Regions from separate parts of the Streptomyces sp. NPDC012474 genome, predicted to be linked through region 2. Evidence: riboswitches for the same ligand, from Rfam matches in the RefSeq annotation. Region 2 holds a riboswitch; each other region holds the start of a gene.
The links. A riboswitch is a leader RNA that binds a small molecule or an ion and turns the genes downstream of it on or off. The one in region 2 is predicted to bind cyclic di-AMP.
Positions count from the first base shown of each region.

Region 1: another riboswitch for cyclic di-AMP. It lies ahead of ACFY9S_RS08930 (transglycosylase SLT domain-containing protein); the one in region 2 lies ahead of ACFY9S_RS11670 (peptidoglycan DD-metalloendopeptidase family protein).
Region 3: another riboswitch for cyclic di-AMP. It lies ahead of ACFY9S_RS22615 (peptidoglycan DD-metalloendopeptidase family protein); the one in region 2 lies ahead of ACFY9S_RS11670 (peptidoglycan DD-metalloendopeptidase family protein).

Region 1 covers NZ_JBIBEP010000003.1:177,118-181,388, forward strand. Annotated here, with positions in the region: gene ACFY9S_RS08920 (GNAT family N-acetyltransferase) at 1-529, opposite strand, end outside; gene ACFY9S_RS08925 (Cof-type HAD-IIB family hydrolase) at 701-1,549, shown strand; gene ACFY9S_RS08930 (transglycosylase SLT domain-containing protein) at 1,513-2,292, opposite strand; cyclic di-AMP (ydaO/yuaA leader) riboswitch at 2,298-2,473, opposite strand; gene ACFY9S_RS08935 (polyprenyl synthetase family protein) at 2,974-3,984, shown strand; gene ACFY9S_RS08940 (outer membrane lipoprotein carrier protein LolA) at 4,217-4,271, shown strand, end outside.
Region 2 covers NZ_JBIBEP010000004.1:213,864-218,134, forward strand. Annotated here, with positions in the region: gene ACFY9S_RS11660 (SGNH/GDSL hydrolase family protein) at 1-712, opposite strand, end outside; gene ACFY9S_RS11665 (DUF6250 domain-containing protein) at 858-1,574, opposite strand; gene ACFY9S_RS11670 (peptidoglycan DD-metalloendopeptidase family protein) at 1,757-2,686, opposite strand; cyclic di-AMP (ydaO/yuaA leader) riboswitch at 2,691-2,852, opposite strand; gene ACFY9S_RS11675 (alpha-galactosidase) at 3,162-4,271, opposite strand, start outside.
Region 3 covers NZ_JBIBEP010000010.1:114,803-119,073, forward strand. Annotated here, with positions in the region: gene ACFY9S_RS22605 (insulinase family protein) at 1-762, shown strand, start outside; gene ACFY9S_RS22610 (insulinase family protein) at 759-2,147, shown strand; cyclic di-AMP (ydaO/yuaA leader) riboswitch at 2,340-2,504, shown strand; gene ACFY9S_RS22615 (peptidoglycan DD-metalloendopeptidase family protein) at 2,517-3,305, shown strand; gene ACFY9S_RS22620 (FCD domain-containing protein) at 3,493-4,188, shown strand.

The sequences.
Region 1 (4,271 bases), on a different contig from region 2:
ACCGCAGGTCACCGGCGTGCCGGCCCAGCTTGCGCTCCTTGGCCAGCGTGGTCTTCAGGAACTTCGGCGACTGTGCGCGCAGCACCGACTCGTATGTCTCGTAGCCCTTCTCCACGTCGATGACGTAGGTGGCGTGCTCCTCGGCCGCGTACCGGACGAACAGCCGCTGCTCGGCCTCCAGGTTGTCGAAGGCGAAGCTCGACACCGAGCAAGCCCTCAGCAGTTGGTCCGTCTCCAGGTCCAGACCCGGCCGCAGGATCGCGCCCTGGGCGTCCGAGACACCGAGGCCGATCGCCCGGCCCTGCCCCAACGGGCCGCGCTCATAGGGCAGGAACCCGGCCGGTTCCAGCCCCTCGTACACCACGGCCACCCGCGCCCTGGGCCTGACCCGGCCGACGGCTTCGGTGAACTCCGGCTCCATGAAGGGGTTGCGCGGTGTCTCGCAGGCCGCCCGCAGCGCACGCCAGCGCTCCCTCTCCCCTTCGCCGAGCTCCCCGGGCCCGGCCACACGAATGCGCCCACTGCTCAACCCGACCCCCCGATCAAGTCCCCCCTGGACACTTGGAAGGTACCGCTCGATGCGGCCCCACGGGTAGGTAGCGGAGCATGTTGTTGCCAACCGGTGCAGAGGCCTTCAACCGGGCAATCGGCGTGGGTCGTACGATGAAACGAAGGGGCGCGCTGTCCGTATTCTCTGATCATGGCCGCACCCATCGCATATTCACTCATCGCCACCGATCTGGACGGGACGCTGCTGCGCGGCGACGACACCCTCTCCGACCGGTCTCTCGCCGCGCTCGCGCGGGTGGCGGACGCCGGTGCCCAGCACCTCGTGGTGACGGGCCGGCCGGCGCCGAGAGTGCGGCCGCTCCTGGACGACCTCGGCGCGACGGGGCTCGCGGTGTGCGGGCAGGGCGCGCAGGTGTACGACGCCGGCGCGGACCGGCTGCTGTGGTCCATCACCCTGGACCGGGAGCTGGCGGAGACCGCCCTGGGCAAGATCGAGGCCGAGGTGGGGCAGGTGTACGCGGCGGTCGACCAGGACGGGGTCGACGGGCTCACGCTGATCGAGCCGGGCTACCTGATGCCGCACCCGACCCTGCCCGCCGTGCGGGTCGACCGCCGCGACGAACTGTGGGGTGAATCCATCAGCAAGGTGCTGCTGCGCCATCCCCATCTGTCGGACGACGAGTTGGCGGCGACGGCCCGCTCGGTGGTCGGCTCACTGGCGACGGTGACGATGTCGGGGCCCGGCACGGTCGAACTCCAGCCGTGCGGGATCACCAAGGCGACGGGCCTGGCGCTGGCCGCCGAGCATCTGGGGCTGCGACCGGCGGACACCATCGCCTTCGGTGACATGCCCAACGACATCCCGATGTTCGACTGGGCCGGCCACGGCGTGGCGATGGCCAACGCCCATCCCGAACTCAAGGCCGTGGCCGACGAGGTCACCCTGTCGAACGAGGACGACGGCATCGCCGTCGTCCTCGAACGACTGCTGGGCGGGGCGGCTCAGTACGGGCCGTTGACGTTGTCGATCGAGCCGTAGCGGTCGGCCGCGTAGTTGCAGGCCGCGGTGATGTTGGCGACCGGGTCGTACGGGTCCCACGACGTGCCGTCCACGTGGTAGGCCTGGAAGGTCGGGTCGATGGTCTGGAGGAGACCCTTGGACGGGGTGCCCTTGGCGGCGTTGGAGTCCCAGTTGTTGATCGCCTGGGGGTTGCCGGACGACTCACGCATGATGTTGCGGTGGATGCCGTCGTAGGACCCGGGGATCCCCTTCTGCGCCATGATGTCCAGCGCCTCGCGGATCCACCCGTCGAGGTTGTCCGGGTAGGTCTTCACGGACGCCTGGGTGGCCTGGGTGACGCCGCCGGCGGGCTCGGCGGCCGGCTTGGCGGGGGCGGACGACTTGGTCGCCGTCTTCTTCGCGGTGTCCGTCTTGGTGGTCTTCACCGTCAGCTTCAGACCCGGGTGGATCAGCTTCGGGTCGTCACCGACGGCCGCGCGGTTGTCCTTGTACAGCTGCTTCCAGCCACCCGAGACGTCGTACTTGTCCGCGATGCGGGCAAGCGAGTCGCCCTTGACCACGGTGTACGGGAGGGACTTGGCGGGCTGGGCCGCCTGCGGCACGGACTGTGCGGCGGCGGGTGCGCTCTGGGGTTCGGCGGCGCTCGCGTGCGTGGCACCGAGGAGCGGCAGGGTGAGTGCGGCTCCTCCGGTACCGGCGGCGATGAAGCCTCGGGTCAGCGGGTTGGTTCTGGGGCGACGGTGCTTGCCTCGTCCGGCCATGGCGATATTCCTCTCCGGCGCCTGCGAGGTGAGCTGTCGGGTTCGGGCCGGGAGGTGCCCGGCCGCGTACGGCGCTGTGTGCCGTGCGCGGCTTCACCCCGAGCCGTGCCGCTGTGCGGACCGGCGACTTACCTGGGTCCCCCGCTCCTGCCCTGCGTGAGTGAGTCGGTTGGTGGGGAGTCCGGGCGGCGGCAGGATTGGGCGTCCGCCGGACAGGCCGGGAACGTATGCGAGAGCACATGTCGGGAACAAGCGCCTCAGTCACACATCGAGCGGTTGACCTTGGTCGGGGTTGTTTTGGCCGCTTGATCCTTTGCGGCAGCCAAGGCTCAACTGGCGTTCGGGGGAAGGTGGTACGGGCCGATGCCGAGGCGGGACGGAAAAGGGGGACAAGTGATTCAACTCACTGATCACGAGTCTGTGGGGCAATTTCTACCAAGAGGAATTCACCGACTCTTCTCGGCAAATCGTGCATAGTTCGCTACCTCTGGGTAAGTCGATTTATATCTGTTCTTATAGGTTGATCGAAAACATAACGGTCGTGATCGGATACCGCCCGGCCTGTAACCCTGGGTGCTGGCGGTGATCGAAACGTGACCGGATACGCTGGCCGGAGTGTGGGCAGCGACCTATCGACAATCCGCGTAACCACCGGCAGACACAGCAGACAGGAGACCCCTCGTGACCGACGTCGGGCCGTTCGGGCTGAGCGTGCGGGACCAGGCTCTGGAAGCCGATGTCCAGGCCGGACTGGCGGCTGTCGAGGAAGGCTTGCTCGAGGCCACCAAGAGCGAGGTGCCCTTCATCACGGAGGCCGCCCAGCACCTGGTGCGGGCCGGAGGCAAGCGGTTCCGCCCCCTGCTGGTGATGCTCTCCGCCCAGTTCGGTGACCGGTACGCGCCCGGGATCGTGCCGTCGGCCGTCGTCGTGGAGCTGACCCACCTCGCCACGCTGTACCACGACGACGTGATGGACGAGGCCTCCGTGCGCCGCGGCGTCGCGAGCGCGAACGCCCGCTGGGACAACTCCGTCGCGGTCCTCACCGGCGACTTCCTCTTCGCCCGCGCCTCGCACATCCTGGCCGACCTCGGCCCGGAGGCCGTGCGGGTGCAGGCCGAGGCGTTCGAGCGGCTGGTGACCGGCCAGATCCTGGAGACGGCCGGACCGCAGGACGGCCGGGACCCCGTCGAGCACTACCTCGACGTGCTGGGCGGCAAGACCGGCTCGCTGGTCGCCGTGTCGTGCCGGTTCGGCGCGATGATGTCCGGCGCCGACGACACGGTCGTGGACGTCCTGACCCAGTACGGCGAGCGGCTCGGCGTCGCCTTCCAGCTCGCGGACGACGTCCTGGACATCGCCTCCGACTCCCACGAGTCCGGCAAGACGCCGGGTACCGACCTGCGCGAGGGCATCCCCACGCTGCCGGTGCTGCGGCTGCGCGAGCGGGCGGCCCGGCTCGGACTCGCCGAGGACGCCGCCCTGTGCGACCTGCTCGACTCCGACCTCACCGACGACGCCCGGCACGCCGAGGCCCTGCGCCTGCTGCGGGCCCACCCGGCGCTGGAGCAGGCCCGGCGGGACACCGTCCGCTACACCCAGGACGCCCGTTCGGCGCTCGCACCCCTGCCGGAGTGCACCGCGAAGACGGCGCTCCTGGAGCTGTGCGACGCGGTGGTGCACCGGGCCGGCTAGGGCCTCTGTACCGTCCGACCCCTACGGGTCGGGGGAGAAGCGGCCCTTCCGTGTCATACCCCAGCAGTACACGGAGTTGAGCCCGGGGTCTGACGTATCTCCCTGGCCGATTTGGTCAGATGGACACCACGGAAAGACACCACTCCTCACCTGTTCGGGTGAGAATGGCGGCTCAGGGACGAGTGCGTGGACGACACGGACAGCCGCCGCCGATCACGGAGGTAGGGCACACATGGCACCGTACGCATCCGACGACAGCACGACCGCCGGAGAGGGCGACGAGCAGC
Region 2 (4,271 bases):
ACGACTCCCCGCGCAGCCGGCGCCCGATCCACGGCACCAGGAACTCGCGCGCCCACGCGACGTTGTCCCGCCGCGCGTCGAGTACGCCGCGCGGGGGCAGCGGAGGCCACTCCTGCTCGGGGTCGGCCGGCACCTCGAGGCCGAGCACCTGGCCCGCGCGGAGCGCCACGCGCGTGTGCCCCTCGGGCGACAGGTGCAGCCGGTCCGCGTCCCAGGCCCTGCGGTCTCGCACGCTGCGCAGGGACCACAGGTCGAGCACGGGGCAGCCGTACCGGTCGGCGATGGCCCGGACGTGTCCGTTGTACGTGGCGATCTTGCCGCGCAGGTGCTTGAGCACGGGCACGCCACGGGTGTCGAAGCCGGTCGTCACCATGACCGTGCCGGACACGGCGGTGAGCTGGGCCAGAGCACGCTCGAAGCGCTCGGCCACCTCGTCCGGGTCGGTGCCCGGCCGGATGATGTCGTTGCCCCCGGCGCAGAACGAGACGAGGTCCGGGGCCATGTCGACGGCCCGCGGAACCTGGTCCGCCACGATCTGGTCGAGGAGTTTTCCGCGTACGGCGAGATTGGTGTATCGGAAGTCGCCCTCGGGCCTGCGGTCGGCGAGCAGGACGGCGAACCGGTCGGCCCAGCCGACGAACGCCCCGTCGGGGCCGGGATCACCGACGCCCTCGGTGAAGCTGTCCCCCACCGCCACGTACGACCCGATCACTGCTCTGCTGTCATTCTTCGAATCGTCTGCCACAGCAGCTCATGATTCACCTTCGAATGTGACCTACGCGACCGTAGGAAGGGATTGACGGGCGGTGAGATAAGCCACTCCCAAAGCGTTCGCAAACTCCGGAATACACCGCTTGTCAGGGATGTTTCGGGGTGAGCCGCCAGACCCGGAATCCACTGATCCGGAAATGGCTCCAGACGGTCCGGAAGGCGAAGTGGCCGCTCGTGTAGGGCTGTGGGTCGGTGTGGTCGAAGACGAGCCGCCCGTTGTTCCACCACCGGACCGTCGAGCCGTCGGAGACGATCCGGACCCGGTTGGGCTCGTTCGGGACCAGCAGCGGTTCGGTGTAGTCGAACACCAGGGGGCGGACGCCGGGTTCGCCGACGTAGCGGCGCAGCCGGGTCGTGGTGTTGTAGTTGGCCCCGTACCCCGCGTAGTACGTCGTGAGGTGGTCGTACTCGTCGAGGGCGCCGCCGCGCGCAGTCGCGAAGAGGTCGCCCGGGGAGCGTACGTCGGTCGCGTTCCAGAAGTTGTTGAGGTCCGAGACCCGGTCGTTGACCCCGCCGTCGGAGACGGGGGTCGCGGTGTACTCGAGGACGTACGGCCCTTCGAGCCGCTGCCTGAACCACACGGTCGCGCCGCTCGGCACGTCGATCTCCAGGATGCCGCGGGAGGCGGTGACGGCGCCGCCGTCCTGGAGTTCGGTGACCCACTGGCCGAGGCCGTGGCAGAAGTCGTCGCGGGCGAGGAGGCGACGGTGACGGGGTGCGGCGTGCGCGGCGGCCGTGGGGGCGAGGGCCGCCAGGGCGGCTCCGGCGGCCAGGGCTCCGAACGCTCTGCGGGTGGTCGGCACGGGACACAGCTCCTCGGGAAGACTCTGGAAAGCGCTTGCACTCCGGGCGGGATCACTCTGTCCCAACTGCCGCCGCATGTCGATCCCTTGACACGGCCGACCGTGCGCACACGTCGAAGGCCGGACCCGGGGATCGGGGTCCGGCCTTCGGCCGCGTGTCAGGCAGGTGGTCGTGCGGCCGGTCAGCCGACGGAGACGCCGTGCGAGCGCAGGAAGGCGACCGGGTCCATGTCCGAGCCGTAGTCCGGCGTGGTGCGGATCTCGAAGTGCAGGTGCGGTCCGGTCACGTTGCCCGTCGCGCCCGACAGGCCGACCTGCTGCCCGGCGGTCACGGTCTGGCCGGCCGAGACGGAGAGCTGGGACAGGTGGGCGTACTGGGCGTAGTGGCCGTCGGCGAGCTTGATGACGACCTGGTTGCCGTAGGCGCCGCCCCAGCCGGCGGAGACGACCGTGCCGGCGCCGACGGCCTTGAGGGAGGTGCCGGTCGGGACGACGAAGTCGACACCGGTGTGGTAGCCGCTGGACCACATGCTGCCGGACATGCGGTACGGGGTGCTGACGGTGGCACCGGCGACCGGGAGGCTGTAGCCGCCGGCGTTGCTCTCGGCGGCGGGCTTGGCGGCGGCCGGCTTCGCGGCGGTCTCCGCCTGCGCGGAGGACTCGCCGGCGGACGGCTGGGAGGCCGGGGGCTTCGGGGCGGAGGCCTTCGGCGCGGACGGGGCCGAGGACTGCGGCGCGCTCGCCGCCTGCTTGCCGATCGACAGCTTCAGACCCGGGTGGATCAGCGACGGGTCGGAGCCGACGGCGTCACGGTTGTCGGCGTAGAGCTTCTTCCAGCCGCCGCTGACGTTCTGATCGTCGGCGATCTTCGCGAGATAGTCGCCGGCCTGCACGGTGTACGTGCGGGCGCCGGTCGCCTTTTCGGCGGCCTTCTTCTCGGCCGCCGGGGCCGACTGGACGGCCTTTTCGGGAGCCGACTGCGGGGTGGCGGCATGGGCGCCGGCGGCCCCCATGAGCGGCAGCGCGAGAGCGGCTCCGCCGGTTCCGGCGACGGCGATGGAGCGGGTGAAACGCTGGGCTTTGGGACGGCGGTGCTTACCCTTCGCGGGCATGGCGAATTCCTCTCCGTCGCCTGCGAGGTGAGCTGTCGGGTGCGGGCTGGAGATGCCCGGCCGCGCCTGGGCGCGGCTTAACCCCAAGCCGTTCCGGGAACCGGAACAGGCGTCTTACCTGTGGGTCCCCCGCTCCTGCCGTACGTCGGGTCAGTGTGTGCGGGCTCCGGTCGGCGGCAGGATTAGGCGTCCGTCCGGATTGGTGTGGAACGTAAGCGACCAGGACGCAAACGGACAAGCTTGCGGTTGCCCGTGACGGTGTTTCTCTTGACGCGTCGACACATCCGCGGTCACCGAGCGTGGATTACCGATCTCCCGCTTTTCCCAACCGCCCTGAACAATGCGTGAATTACGTGAACATGGCGACAACAGATCGTCACGAATATGACGATGGTCACGCACCCCGACCTCATCTCCTTTACGATCGGGGCACGTTATCCCTAAGCGGCTCAATCGCCCTATTCGGACAGAACGCCTACTTCCGCTTAAGACGGACGACCACGGCGTTCAGATCCCCTCGCAGGCCGACCCGCAGTCCGTGATGAAGCAGCACGGCCCCGCGGTGGACTTCACCCGTTTCGAGGCATTCGTACGACGCGGTCGGGTCGAGGGCACGCATCCGGAGCGCAGGTACGGGCTCGCCGTAGCGCTGCGCCTGGAGCCAGGCGAGGACGACCGTCTCGTCGCCGAGGACGTACTGCACCGCGCTCAGCCCGCCCCGCGGGGGACGCAGCCGGTACTGGTCGCCGCGCTGCACCACGGGCCGGATCCCCTTGTAGAGCCCCACCCACTCCCGCGCCTCGGCGAGCTCCTCCCGCGTCCACCGCGTGAGATCGCCGCCGACCCCCAGCACCCCGGCCATGGCGCTGACGAACCGGAACCGCAGGGAGCTGGCCCGCCGATTGAGCATGGCGTTCGGACTGTCGGTGACCCAGGCGGCCATGACCCGGGCCGGATGGATCTGGCTGAAGCCGTGCTGGATGGCGAGCCGGTCGAGCGGGTCGGTGTTGTCGGAGGTCCACACCTGGTCCGTGCGGCTCAGCACACCGAGGTCGATCCGCCCGCCGCCGCCCGAGCAGGACTCGAAGGCCACGCCGGGGTGGGCGGCCCGCAACCGGTCCAGCAGGGCGTACAGGCCGTGCACGTGGTCGACCCACAGCCGCTGCGGGTAGGGGTCGTCCGGCCAGCCGGCGTCGGTGAAGCAGCGATTGAAGTCCCACTTGACGTAGTCGACCGGCGCTCGGGAGAGGAGCCCGTCGAGCTGCTCCCACAGGTACTCCCGGACGTCCTCGCGGGCGAGGTTGAGTACGAGCTGATTGCGGAACTCCGTCCGCTTTCGTCCCGGTTGGTACTGCACCCAGTCGGGGTGCGCGCGGTACAGGTCGCTGTCCGGGTTGACCATCTCGGGCTCGACCCAGATCCCGAACTGCATGCCGAGGCCGTGCACGTGGTCGGCGAGGGGCTTCAGCCCGCCTGGGAAGCGGTCGGGGTTGGGGCTCCAGTCGCCGAGCCCGGCCCGGTCGCTGGTGCGCGCCCCGAACCAGCCGTCGTCGACCACGAAGAGCTCGACACCCATGGCGGCCGC
Region 3 (4,271 bases), on a different contig from region 2:
AACGCCGTACTCTCCGTGGTCGGCGACATCGACCCGGAGCGGACCCTCGCCTGGGTCGAGAAGTACTTCGGCTCCATCCCCAATCACGACGGCAAGCCCGCTCCGCGCGACGGCTCGCTGCCGGAGACCATCGGTGAGCAACTGCGCGAGGTCGTCGAGGAGGAGGTCCCGGCGCGCGCCCTGATGGCCGCCTACCGGCTGCCGCACGACGGCACGCGCGCGTGCGACGCGGCCGACCTGGCCCTCACCGTCCTCGGCGGCGGCGAGTCCTCCCGCCTCTACAACCGGCTGGTGCGGCGCGACCGTACGGCCGTGGCGGCCGGCTTCGGCCTGCTGCGGCTCGCCGGGGCGCCCTCCCTGGGGTGGCTGGACGTGAAGACGTCCGGTGACGTGGAGGTTCCGGTCATCGAGACCGCCATCGACGAGGAGCTCGCCAGGTTCGCCGAGGAGGGCCCCACGGCGGAGGAGATGGAGCGCGCCCAGGCCCAGCTGGAGCGCGAGTGGCTGGACCGGCTCGGCACGGTCGCCGGCCGCGCCGACGAACTGTGCCGGTACGCCGTGCTGTTCGGCGACCCGCAGCTCGCCCTGACCGCCGTCCAGCGTGTGCTGGAGATCACGGCGGAGGAGGTCCAGGAGGTCGCCAAGGCCCGCCTGCGGCCCGACAACCGCGCGGTGCTCGTGTACGAGCCCGTCACCGACGAGGACGCCACCGAGGACACCGCAGCCGCGGCCGGCGACGAGAACGAGGAGGCGGCCAAGTGACCGAGCTCGCCACGATGGACTTCCACGCCCGGCCGCAGGCGGGCGACGCCAAGCCGTGGGCCTTCCCCGCCCCCGAGCGCGGCACGCTCGACAACGGCCTGACGGTGCTGCGCTGCCATCGCCCCGGTCAGCAGGTCGTCGCCGTGGAGGTCCTGCTCGACGCCCCCCTGGAAGCCGAGCCGGCCGGCCTCGACGGTGTGGCCACGATCATGGCCCGGGCCTTCTCCGAGGGCACCGACAAGCACTCCGCCGAGGAGTTCGCCGCCGAGCTGGAGCGCGCGGGTGCCACTCTCGACGCGCACGCCGACCACCCCGGCGTCCGGCTCAGCCTCGAGGTGCCGGCCTCCCGGCTCGCCAAGGGACTGAACCTGATCGCCGACGCGCTGAGGTCGCCCGCGTTCGCCGACAGCGAGGTCGAGCGGCTGGTCGCCAACCGCCTCGACGAGATCCCGCACGAGCTGGCCAACCCCTCCCGCCGCGCCGCCAAGGAGCTCTCCAGGGAGCTGTTCCCGTCGGACGCGCGTATGTCGCGGCCCCGGCAGGGCACCGAGGAGACGGTCGCCGCGATCGACTCCGCGGCCGTTCGCGGCTTCTACGAGAAGCACGTCCGTCCCGCCACGGCCACCGCCGTGGTCGTCGGCGACCTCACCGGCATCGACCTCGACGCCCTGCTCGGGGAGACCCTGGGCGCCTGGACGGGCTCCTCGGCCGAGTCCCGCCCCGTGCCGCCGGTGACCGCCGACGACACCGGCCGGGTCGTCATCGTGGACCGCCCCGGCGCCGTCCAGACGCAGTTGCTGATCGGCCGGGTCGGCCCGGACCGGCACGACCGCGTGTGGCCCGCGCAGGTGCTCGGCACGTACTGCCTCGGCGGCACCCTCACCTCCCGTCTGGACCGCGTCCTGCGCGAGGAGAAGGGCTACACCTACGGCGTACGGGCGTTCGGCCAGGTCCTCCGGTCCGCTCCGGACGGCACGGGTGCCGCGATGCTCGCCATCAGCGGTTCCGTCGACACGCCCAACACCGGCCCCGCTCTGGACGACCTCTGGACGGTGCTGCGCACCCTCGCCGCCGAGGGGCTGACCGACGCCGAGCGGGACGTCGCCGTGCAGAACCTGGTCGGGGTGGCTCCGCTGAAGTACGAGACGGCCGCGGCGGTCGCGAGCACGCTGGCCGACCAGGTCGAGCAGCACCTGCCCGACGACTACCAGGCCACGCTGTACCGTCAGCTCGCCGCGACCGGCACCGTGGAGGCCACCGCGGCGGCCGTGAGCGCCTTCCCGGTGGACCGTCTGGTGACCGTCCTCGTCGGTGACGCTGCGCAGATCAAGGCGCCCGTGGAGGCCCTGGGCATCGGCGAAGTGACCGTCGTCGCCGCCGAGTAGCGGCACGCGCGCGTAGGGGCCCTGGTTGTCTTCCAAGGCACCAGGGCTCCTTTATGCCCGAATTGATACGGAGGTTGCCTGTCTGCCCTGTGGGATCCGCTACAAACACCAGGATTCGTTTGGGAATTGAAAGTGGCGCCGCTTAGCGTCGTCCGGGCTGTTCGTCAGGCAGTGCGCCGCATCCGCGGCACCGGACAGTCATCGCCGAGTCCCCGTACGGCGCGAGCCAGGGGAGCCGGGGACCCATCGAAGTCCCTGGGGTGAATCGGGCGCCCGCGCGAGCCGCGAGGGAGTCCGTAGGAGACCTTCCTGCTCCGAACCCGTCAGCTAACCCGGTAGGCGAGAGGGAAGGAAAGGACCAGCCACTACATGGCGTTCACTCGCGCCACCGGGAAGCACCGTCGTCCCAGCAGGATCCAGCGCGGCACCGCCCGCGCCGCGGGCGTCGCGGCCCTCGCCACCACCGGCGTGATCGGTACCGTGGCAGCCCCCGCGGCCTTCGCCGCCGAGCCCAGCGCCGAGCAGACCGGCCTCACCCCGGTCGTCACCATGGGCGACACCGTGGCCCAGCAGATCGACGCCCAGGCGGTCGCGCAGCAGCAGGCCGCCGACGAGACCGCCGCCAAGCAGAAGGCCGAGGAGGCCGCCCGCAAGCAGGCGGCCGAGGCGGCGAAGAAGGCCAAGCAGGCGGCCGAGGAGGCCCGTGAGGTCAAGGAGCGTGCCGCCCGCGAGGCCGAGCGCAAGCGCCTCAACACCTTCGTGTCCCCGATCTCCGGCTCGTACGTCTCCACCAGCTATCAGGCCAACAGTGGCCTGTGGTCCTCCGGCAGCCACACCGGTGTCGACTTCCACGCCGCCAGTGGCACCTCCGTCCACGCGGTCGGCGCGGGCACCGTCGTCGAGGCCGGCTGGGGCGGCTCGTACGGCAACCAGATCGTGATCAAGATGAACGACGGGACGTACACCCAGTACGGCCACCTGTCCTCCGCCGGCGTCTCGGTGGGCCAGCAGGTCACTCCGGGCCAGCAGATCGGCCTGTCCGGCGCGACCGGCAACGTCACCGGGCCACACCTGCACTTCGAGGCCCGTACGAGCCCCGAGTACGGCTCGGACATCGACCCGGTCGCCTACCTCCGCTCGCACGGCGTGAACGTCTGACCGGAACCTCAGCGCTGTCCCCGAAGCCCCGGCTCCCCGAGCCGGGGCTTTCGGCGTTTACTGCGGAGCCTGTCCAAAAAATATCCCTGGATTCCCGCTTGCCGTCGGAAATTCCGGCTCATTGCAATAGAGTCACGGAACGGGCGCCGCTCGTCGGCGTTTCACGGGAATTAAGGGGAGGTCGGTCATGCGTATTCCCGCGCACTCGGTGTGCACGGCCATCCGGGACGACATCGTCGCGGGTGTCCACGGACGCGGCAGCCGGCTCACCGAGGAACTCCTCGCCCGCCGCTACGGCGTCTCGCGGGTGCCCGTCCGGGAGGCGCTGCGCACTCTGGAGGCCGAGGGCTTCGTGGTGACCCGCCGGCACGCGGGCGCGTGCGTCGCCGAACCCACCGAGCAGGAGGCGGGCGACCTGCTGGAGATGCGCATGCTCCTGGAGCCGCTCGGCGCGGCCCGCGCCGCCCAGCGCCGCACCGAGGCGCATCTGAAGGTCCTGCGCGGCCTGGTCAGGCTGGGCCAGGAGCGGGCCCGCCGCGGCAGCAGCGACGATCTGCGCTCCCTCGGCGGCTGGTTCCACGAAACGCTCGCCCAGGCCTCCGGCAGCCCCGCACTGACCTCGATGCTCACCCAGCTCCGCCACAAGATCGCGTGGATGTACGCCGTGGACGCGCCGGTCAGCCCGGTGGAGTCCTGGACGGAGCACGGCGCGATCGTGGACGCGGTGGCGCGCGGGGACGGCGAGCGCGCGCGGGCGGTCACGGCGCTGCACGCCGAGCGCGCGCGGGGTGCGCACCGACTGCGTTTCCGCTCCGGCAGGGAGCCCGCGGACCATGTGAGGAACTCGCAACATCCCGTAAACACGGCGAGCCCGCGGCATTAACACGGCGGCCGTATACAAAGAGCAGCCAATTCGTGCGGGTCTATTTCCCTTGCCCGGAAACTGGAAATTCCAGAATTCTGGCC